DNA from 2 places in the Comamonas sp. 26 genome. Region 1 is predicted to be linked to the other one. Evidence: riboswitches for the same ligand, from Rfam matches in the RefSeq annotation. Region 1 holds a riboswitch; the other holds the start of a gene.
What was found. Region 1 has a riboswitch for S-adenosylhomocysteine ahead of ahcY (adenosylhomocysteinase). Riboswitches for the same ligand answer to the same signal wherever they lie in the genome.
Positions count from the first base shown of each region.

Region 2: it holds a riboswitch for S-adenosylhomocysteine, as region 1 does, so the genes downstream of both, metH (methionine synthase) here and ahcY (adenosylhomocysteinase) in region 1, are expected to answer to the same signal.

Region 1 covers NZ_PEFL01000002.1:735,352-739,774, reverse strand. Annotated here, with positions in the region: gene CLU84_RS17920 (peptide chain release factor 3) at 1-315, opposite strand, end outside; gene CLU84_RS17915 (MFS transporter) at 563-1,834, shown strand; S-adenosyl-L-homocysteine riboswitch at 1,889-1,985, shown strand; gene ahcY (adenosylhomocysteinase) at 2,062-3,492, shown strand; gene CLU84_RS17905 (TlyA family RNA methyltransferase) at 3,704-4,423, shown strand, end outside.
Region 2 covers NZ_PEFL01000003.1:436,358-440,780, forward strand. Annotated here, with positions in the region: gene CLU84_RS20140 (LysR family transcriptional regulator) at 1-330, opposite strand, end outside; gene CLU84_RS20145 (PACE efflux transporter) at 423-923, shown strand; gene gltS (sodium/glutamate symporter) at 1,035-2,273, opposite strand; S-adenosyl-L-homocysteine riboswitch at 2,681-2,787, shown strand; gene metH (methionine synthase) at 2,824-4,423, shown strand, end outside.

The DNA of each region.
Region 1 (4,423 bases):
CGAATCCACGGCCGTCAGCACGCGGTAGGTGTCTTCCGAGAAGTCCTTGTGGCCGGGGGTGTCGAGCAGGTTGATCACGTGGTCGCGGTAGCTCATCTGCATCACCGACGAGGCGACCGAGATACCACGCTGCTTTTCAATTTCCATCCAGTCGGAGGTGGCGTGGCGGCTGGCTTTACGGCCCTTGACGGCACCGGCGATCTGAATCGCGCCCGAGAATAGCAGCAGCTTTTCGGTCAGCGTGGTCTTACCCGCATCCGGGTGGGAAATGATGGCGAACGTACGACGGCGCTGAGTTTCTGGGGCGTATGACACGGTATTGAAAGCTGTAAATACAACCGGAGATGTCGGCTGTGACCACAAAAAAGGTGCAGCAATCGATTGGCTGCACAAGGCCTGCGCCCATGCAGGGCAGGCCTGTGAATAAGGCTTGAGGGCGCTTATTTTAACGGCAGGGGCAATTCATGGGGACGGGGCGGGCATGAGCCGTTTGCCGCGCGTCTTGGCTGGCCGGTATGCGGAGCACAATAGCCGCATCGCCTCAGGTTTCCGTATTTCACTCATGAACCGTTCCCCGCAGGATGTGAATACTCCCTTATCAATCGAGCCTCAAGGCTTGGCTGCTCCTGTCTGGATCAAACGTGGGACTCCCGATTACTGGCGGGTCAGCGTGGCGCTGTTTCTGGCGGGCTTTGCGACCTTCTCGCTGCTGTACTGCGTGCAGCCGCTGCTGCCCGAGCTGGCGCGCACCTTTGCGGTCAGCCCCGCCCAGAGCGCGCTGGCGCTGTCGGTGTCCACGGCTTGTCTGGCGGTTTCCATTGTTCTGGCCGGGGCTCTGTCCGAGGGTCTCGGGCGGCGCAAGCTGATGTTTATTTCCATGGCGCTGGCCGCCTTGTGCAATTTGGTCGCTTCGTTTTTGCCGCAATGGCATGCACTGCTGGCTGCACGGGCGCTGGAAGGTTTGCTGCTGGGTGGCGTGCCTGCGGTGGCCATGGCTTACCTGTCTGAAGAGATTGACCCGCCGGGGCTGGGTTTTGCCATGGGCCTGTATGTGGGCGGCACCGCGCTGGGCGGAATGCTGGGCCGTGTGGGCATGAGCGCCATGACGGAATTCTGGGGCTGGCGCCACGCGCTGGCTGCGCTTTCGGTGCTGGATTTGCTGGCCGCGCTGGGCTTTGTTTGGTTGCTGCCCAACTCGCGAAACTTCGTGAAAAAGACGGGGCTGGGTGCCAGGTATCACCTGCAGGCCTGGGGACGGCATTTGCAGCACAAGGGCTTGCCACTGCTGTTTTTCATCGCTTTTGGCCTGATGGGCGTTTTTGTCAGCATCTACAACTACGCGGGCTTTTTGCTGAGTGCATCGCCGTACAACCTGAGCCAGCTGGAGATCAGTCATATCTTCTACGCCTATCTGCTGGGCACGGCGGCGTCGCCCATCGCTGGTGGGCTGGCCGACAAGCTGGGGCGCGGCCCGGTGCTGATTGCGGGCACTTTGCTCATGGCGACGGGTGTGGTGCTGACGCTGTTTGAGCCGCTGGCGGTCATCGTCACCGGCGTTGTTTTGCTGACGGCCGGTTTTTTTGTGGCGCACTCGGTGGCCAGCGGCTGGGTGGGGCGGCTGGCGACGCAGTCCAAGGGGCATGCGTCCTCGCTATACCTCTGGAGCTATTACATGGGCTCGAGCGTGCTGGGGGCCGGGGCGGGCTGGTTCTGGTCGCGCTGGGGCTGGTCGGGGGTCGGCTCTGTGGCTTTGCTGGTGCTGGCGCTGGTGATTGCTCTGGCGCTGCGCGTGCAGTGGCTGTCGGTGCAGGCAGCAAAGGGGCGATTGGCCTGAATTCAGTCGGTTATCGCCTGGCGGGCAGGAAGGGGATTCCCTTATAATCGCCCTCCATCCGAGGAGCGTTGCAGCGTTCCCCAGCCGGTTTAACACCGGCCGCAGCGGGGCGTGAGGCTCGGATTTCATCTCGCAACGACGCTCACCCACGCTTTCTGTGCGGTGAGATGGCATTCCCTCCTTCTTCCGCGGAACGTGGTTTCTCATTCAAATTTTGGAGAAAAACCATGAACGCTGCTGTTCGCTTTAACCCTGCTGATTCGGCTATTACCGACATTACCCTTGCCGCCTGGGGCCGCAAGGAAATCAATATCGCCGAAACCGAAATGCCCGGCCTGATGGCCATCCGCGAAGAATTCGCCGCTGCCCAGCCCCTGAAGGGTGCGCGCATCACTGGCTCGCTGCACATGACCATTCAAACGGCCGTGCTGATCGAGACCCTGAAGGACCTGGGCGCTACCGTGCGCTGGGCTTCGTGCAACATCTTCTCGACCCAGGACCACGCTGCCGCCGCTATCGCTGCCACCGGCACGCCTGTGTTCGCCATCAAGGGTGAGTCGCTGAAGGATTACTGGGATTACACCCACAACATCTTCGAATTCGGCACCAAGGGTACTGAAGGCGAAGGCCCCAACATGATTTTGGACGACGGCGGCGATGCCACCGTGCTGCTGCACCTGGGCCAGAAGGCTGAGAAGGACATCTCCGTGCTGGCCAACCCTGGCTCGGAAGAAGAAAAGATCATGTTCGCGGCCATCAAGGCCAAGCTGGCCATTGACAGCACCTGGTACACCCGCAAGTCTGCCGAGATTCGCGGCGTGACTGAAGAAACAACCACCGGCGTGCACCGCCTGAACGAGATGTCGGCCAAGGGCACATTGCTGTTCCGCGCCATCAACGTGAACGACTCGGTGACCAAGTCCAAGTTCGACAACCTGTACGGCTGCCGCGAATCGCTGGTCGACGGCATCAAGCGCGCCACTGACGTGATGATCGCTGGCAAGGTGGCTGTGGTCGCTGGCTACGGTGACGTGGGCAAGGGCTGCGCCCAGGCTCTGTCCGCACTGCGCGCCCAGGTGTGGGTGACCGAGATTGACCCCATCAACGCCCTGCAAGCCGCGATGGAAGGCTACAAGGTCGTGACCATGGAATATGCCGCCGACAAGTGCGACATCTTCGTGACCACCACCGGCAACAAGGACATCATCCGCCACGAGCACATGGTTGCCATGAAAGATGAGGCCATCGTCTGCAACATCGGTCACTTCGACAACGAAATCGACGTGGCTTCGATCGAAAAGTACGAGTGGGAAGAAATCAAGCCCCAGGTCGACCACATCAAGTTCCCTGACGGCAAGAAGATCATCCTGCTGGCCAAGGGCCGCCTGGTGAACCTGGGTTGCGCCACCGGCCACCCATCGTTCGTGATGAGCGCCTCGTTTGCCAACCAGACCATCGCCCAGATCGAGCTGTTCACCCGTCCTGAAGCCTACGAAGTGGGCAAGGTCTACGTGCTGCCCAAGGTGCTGGACGAAAAGGTGGCCCGCCTGCACCTGAAGAAGGTTGGCGCCCAGCTGACCGAACTGAGCGACACACAAGCCGCCTACATTGGCGTGAAGAAGGAAGGCCCTTACAAGCCTGAAACTTACCGCTATTAAGCCAGCGGCCATGCAGTGCAGTCAGCCTGTGTTGACTGCACTGCTCAATATTTTGATAGCTGCTAGCGCTTTATTTCATTGGACTTCATATAGGTTGAGACCTGGAATCCAATTGAATCAAGCGCAAGCAGCTACATAAAACATAGTTCTATCGCCTCGCTGCACTTCTGTGCAGTGCCCGGCACCGGTTAATTTCAAAGGAAGCGACGCTATGCGCGCAGATGTTTTTTTGGTGGAAGCAGGCCATGCTTCGACACGCTCACAGGCGCAGCGCCTGATTGCTTCGGGCGTGGAGTGGCGCCTGACGCCGTTGGCACCCTGGAAGAAGGTTGCCAAGAACGGTGACGACATTCCTGCGGGCGCTGAGCTGCAATTGCTGGATGCGGCTGAAGCCAAGTACATCTCGCGTGGTGGCCTCAAGCTCGAAGGCGCTCTGGCTGCTACGGGTATTGCCGTCAAGGGCCTACGCTGCCTGGATGTGGGCCAGAGCACGGGCGGCTTTACCGACTGCCTGTTGCAGGCCGGTGCTGCCCAGGTGGTGGGTGTGGACGTGGGCCACAGCCAGCTGCACGAGCGCCTGCGCAGCGACGAGCGGGTGATCTGTGTGGAAAGCTTCAACGCCCGCACATTGACCCCCGAGTCGCTGGAAGTCGCATGCGATGAAGCGCTGTGCGATGTCATCGAAGAAGAAGAAGACAACGACACCCAGCCCCAGGCTCCTTACGCCTGGATGCGCAACGGTGGTCAGGTCGACGAAGACTATGACGACAGCGACGACGCCAAGGAGCAGGACATTGAGTCCTTCAAGGCCGAACGCGTTGCCAAGGCCAAGGCCAAGTCTGAAGGTGCGGCTCCTGTGGAGCTGCGCCGCAGGCCCGGCACCCAGAGTATCGACATCACGCCCGCGTTTGACTTTGTCACCGGCGATGTG
Region 2 (4,423 bases), on a different contig from region 1:
CTCGCTCCAATGCGTGGCCAGTAGCTCTGGCGCAATGGCCAGCGTCAGCCGCTCCTCAAGCCCCGCATGCAGGGCTTGTGCCTGCCAGTTCAGCAGCTGCAATTGTTCGGCCAGCAGGCGGGCCTGCGGCTCCAGCGCGCGGGCGGCAGCGGTGGGCACAGGCTCGCGGCCACGGCGGTCAAACAGTTGCAGGTCCAGCTCGGCCTCCAGCTGGGCAATGGCCATGCTGATGGCGGATGGAACGCGCCCCAGCTTGCGGGCAGCGGCGGAAAACGAGCCCTCATCAAGCACGGCAAGAAACAGGGGAACCTGATCGGCGGCGAAGGGCATGGAGGTATCTGTCAGAAAAATTGAAAGGAGATGACTTTTATCTTCAGTTTTCAGAACATACACTGCAGTCCATGTCTCAACAAGCCTCCGCGATGGCATCCGCTTCTTCTTCTGCCGCTCACCCTGTTCATTCTTCTTCGGCTGCGCCCCGCAAGGCCACCGGCCTGCAAGGCGCCAAGCGCCGTATCATCTATGTGTCTCTGTACGAGGCGATTGCCATCGCCGTCTCCAGTCTGATCTTTATTGCCATAGGCCAGAAGGCCAGCGACTCCGGCATCATGGCCGTGGCCGCATCGGTGATTGCGATCTGCTGGAACCTGAGCTTCAACCACCTGTTTGAAAAGTGGGAAGCGCGCCAGACTGTCAAGGGCCGCTCCGTGCTGCGCCGAGTAGTGCATGCCATCGGCTTTGAGGGCGGTATTGCCGCCATGCTGATCCCGCTGATGGCCTGGTGGTTCAACATCACGCTGTGGGAAGCAGCTGTGATGGAAGCCGGCCTGCTGGTGTTCTTCATGGTCTACACCTTCGCCTTCAACTGGGCGTTTGACCGCTTGTTTGGTCTGCCCGCATCAGCACAGGCACTGACACAGTAAATTTGTATTAAATCGGCCTCTGGCGCTTGTCTATAAAGCGCAAGCAGCTATAAAAAAAGCGTGTTCCCGGTTTGCGAGAACACGCTTTTTTGTGGGCGAAGCCCAGGGCTATCAGCGCAGCAGGCTGAGCATGCCCTGCAGCAGGAAGGCGTTGATGATGTCGATAAAGAACGCGCCGACCAGCGGCACGATCAGGAAAGCCTTGTGCGATGGACCGTACTGATTGGTAATGGCCTGCATATTGGCCACAGCCGTGGGTGTAGCACCCATGCCAAAGCCGCAGTGGCCGGCGGCCAGCACAGCTGCGTCGTAGTTCTTGCCCATGACGCGGAAGGTCACGAAGACCGCATACAGCGCCATGACGACGGTTTGCGCGGCCAGAATAATCATCAGTGGGCCAGCCAGATCGGTCAGCTCCCACAGCTTGAGCGAGAGCAGGGCAATGGCCAGGTAGATGGACAGGGCGGCGTTGCCGAATACGTCGATGGCGCGGTCAAAGACCTTGAAGCCGAAGACGTAGTCCAGCACATTGCGGATAAGCACGCCACTGCCCAGTGCCCAGACAAAAGTGGGCAACTGAACGGCCGTGCCTTTGGTCAGACCGGTCATGAACTCGGCAAAGGCCAGGCAGGCGGCAAACAGGGCCAGTGTTTCCACAGCTGCGTCGGCCGTAATCAGGCGCGGAGCGTTGCTGGGGGATTCGAAATTGGCAACCTCGCTGCCTTCGCTCACGGTGGGGGATGCATCGCGCAACTGCTCGGACTCGGTCAGCGGCTGGGCCAGCTGGTTGCGGGTGATGAGGCGCTTGGCCAGTGGGCCGCCCAGCAGGCCGCCAATGACCAGGCCAAAGGTGGCGCAGGCAATACCCAACGTGGTGGCGCCGGTCAGGCCGTACTGGTTCTCCAGTACCGAACCCCATGCACCGGCTGTGCCGTGGCCGCCCACCAGCGTGATGGAGCCTGCGACCAGACCAATCAGCGGATCAAGCCCCAGCAGCGAAGCCAGACCCACGCCGACGATGTTCTGCATCGATATGAAGACAGCAATCACACCCAAAAAGATGAACAGACCCGAGCCGCCTTCGCGCAGCTTGCTGAAGTTGGCGCTCAGGCCAATGGATGAGAAAAACACCAGCATGAAGGCCGATTGCAGACCGCCCTCAAAACTCAGAGACAGGCCCGTGAACTCGTGCAGAGCAAAAATGGTGGCCGCCACAAGCAGGCCGCCAGATACGGGCTCTGGGATGTTGAAGTCACGCAGGAAGCGGATGTGCCGTGTCATGAGCTTGCCAAGCAGCAGGACCAGCACGGCCATGATGAGTGTGTAGTACGCGCCGAAGGTCACGTTCATAAAAATCTCCAGAGAATTTCACGCGGCGACTGGGTGAGCTGCCTGAGCGGCGGGCGCAAACGTCTGTGCGTGGGTGAGCACGATGGACAGCATCACTTGAAGGTGATGGTGCCAAGGTCTCCAAAATACGGACTGTCGGTACTTGTCCCGTCATGGCGACAGCAGGGCCGCGAATGGAGTCGCCGGAGCCAGTTGGAACGTCGTGCGCGTCGCATACGGGCGCGCACCATGCCCGAAATATGCTTGAAATGAGATGTCTGCATTCGTGGTTGACGAAATCACCTTATGCCCGCTTGATTTTTCCGAGGCCAAATGCTCACATCTGGTATAGCAGTGTGTGACAAGACAAGGCGAAGCAGCCTGCTTTGGAGTCACGATTCAGCGCCTCGCTTTAGAATGACGGGCTTCGCCCCGAGGAGCGCTGCAGCTTGTCATCTTCATGCATGACCTGTCAGGCTCGGGGCCGCAGATCCTGCATGCGATCTGCCCGTATGTGCAACGGCGCTCACCTGTTTTCGATTCTGTTTCTGGTTTTCTCACAGGTGAGCTGATGTCTGCTGCTGTCCCCGCTACTGGTGTTTCTTCCGTGCCCCCCATGCGCCTTTCGGGCCTGGAACCCGTCTTCATTGGCGACGACACGCTGTTCGTCAATGTGGGCGAGCGCACCAACGTCACCGGCTCCAAAGCCTTTGCGCGCCTGATCCTGAACGAGCAGTACGAAGAAGCGCTTGCGGTTGCCCGTCAGCAGGTGGAAAACGGTGCTCAGGTCATCGATGTGAACATGGACGAGGCCATGCTGGACAGCAAGGCCGCCATGGTGCGTTTTCTGAACCTGATCGCCTCTGAGCCGGATATCGCCCGCGTGCCCATCATGGTGGACAGCTCCAAGTGGGAAGTGATTGAAGCCGGTCTGCGCTGCATCCAGGGCAAGGGCATCGTCAACTCCATCTCTATGAAGGAAGGCGTTGACGAGTTCAAGAAGCACGCCAAGCTGGTCAAACGCTACGGCGCCGCTGCCGTGGTGATGGCGTTTGACGAAAAAGGCCAGGCCGACACTTTTGCCCGCAAGATCGAAATTTGCGAGCGTGCTTATCGCATCCTGGTGGACGAGGTGGGCTTCCCGCCCGAGGACATCATCTTCGACCCCAACATCTTTGCTGTGGCCACCGGCATTGAAGAGCACAACAACTACGGCGTGGACTTCATCGAAGCCACGCGCTGGATCAAGCAGAACCTGCCGGGTGCCAAAGTGAGTGGCGGCGTGTCCAACGTGTCCTTCTCCTTCCGTGGCAACGACCCGGTGCGCGAGGCCATCCACACCGTGTTCCTGTACCACGCGATTGCTGCGGGCATGGACATGGGCATCGTCAACGCCGGCATGGTGGGGGTGTACGACGACCTCGAGCCAACGCTTCGTGAGCGCGTGGAAGATGTGGTGCTGAACCGCCGCCCAGACGCCGGTGAGCGCTTGGTTGAAGTGGCCGACAGCGCCAAGAGTGGCGCCAAGGATGAGAGCAAGAAGCTTGAATGGCGTGGCACGCCTGATGCTCCGAAGACGGTGGGCGAGCGCTTGTCGCATGCACTGGTGCATGGCATTACCGACTTCATTACCGAAGACACAGAAGAGGCGTATCAGCAGCTCGTGGTGCAAGGTGGCGGTCGCCCGTTGCACGTGATTGAAGGCCCGCTGATGGATGGCATGAACGTGGTGGGCGACCTGTTTGGTGCAGGCAAGATGTTCCTGCCGCAGGTGGTCAAATCGGCCCGCGTGATGAAGCAGGCCGTGGCTCACCTGGTGCCCTATATCGAGGAAGAAAAGCGCCAGCAAGAAGCGGCGGGCCTGGACGTGACCAGCCGCGGCAAGATCGTGATCGCCACCGTCAAGGGCGACGTGCACGACATCGGCAAGAACATCGTCACTGTGGTGCTGCAGTGCAATAACTTCGAAGTCATCAACATGGGCGTGATGGTGCCTTGCCACGAAATTCTGGCGCGTGCCAAGGCCGAGGGCGCAGACATCATCGGTTTGTCGGGGCTGATCACCCCCAGCCTGGAAGAGATGCAGTACGTGGCCGGCGAGATGCACAAGGACGACTACTTCCGCATCAAGAAGATTCCGCTGCTGATCGGTGGCGCCACCTGCTCGCGCG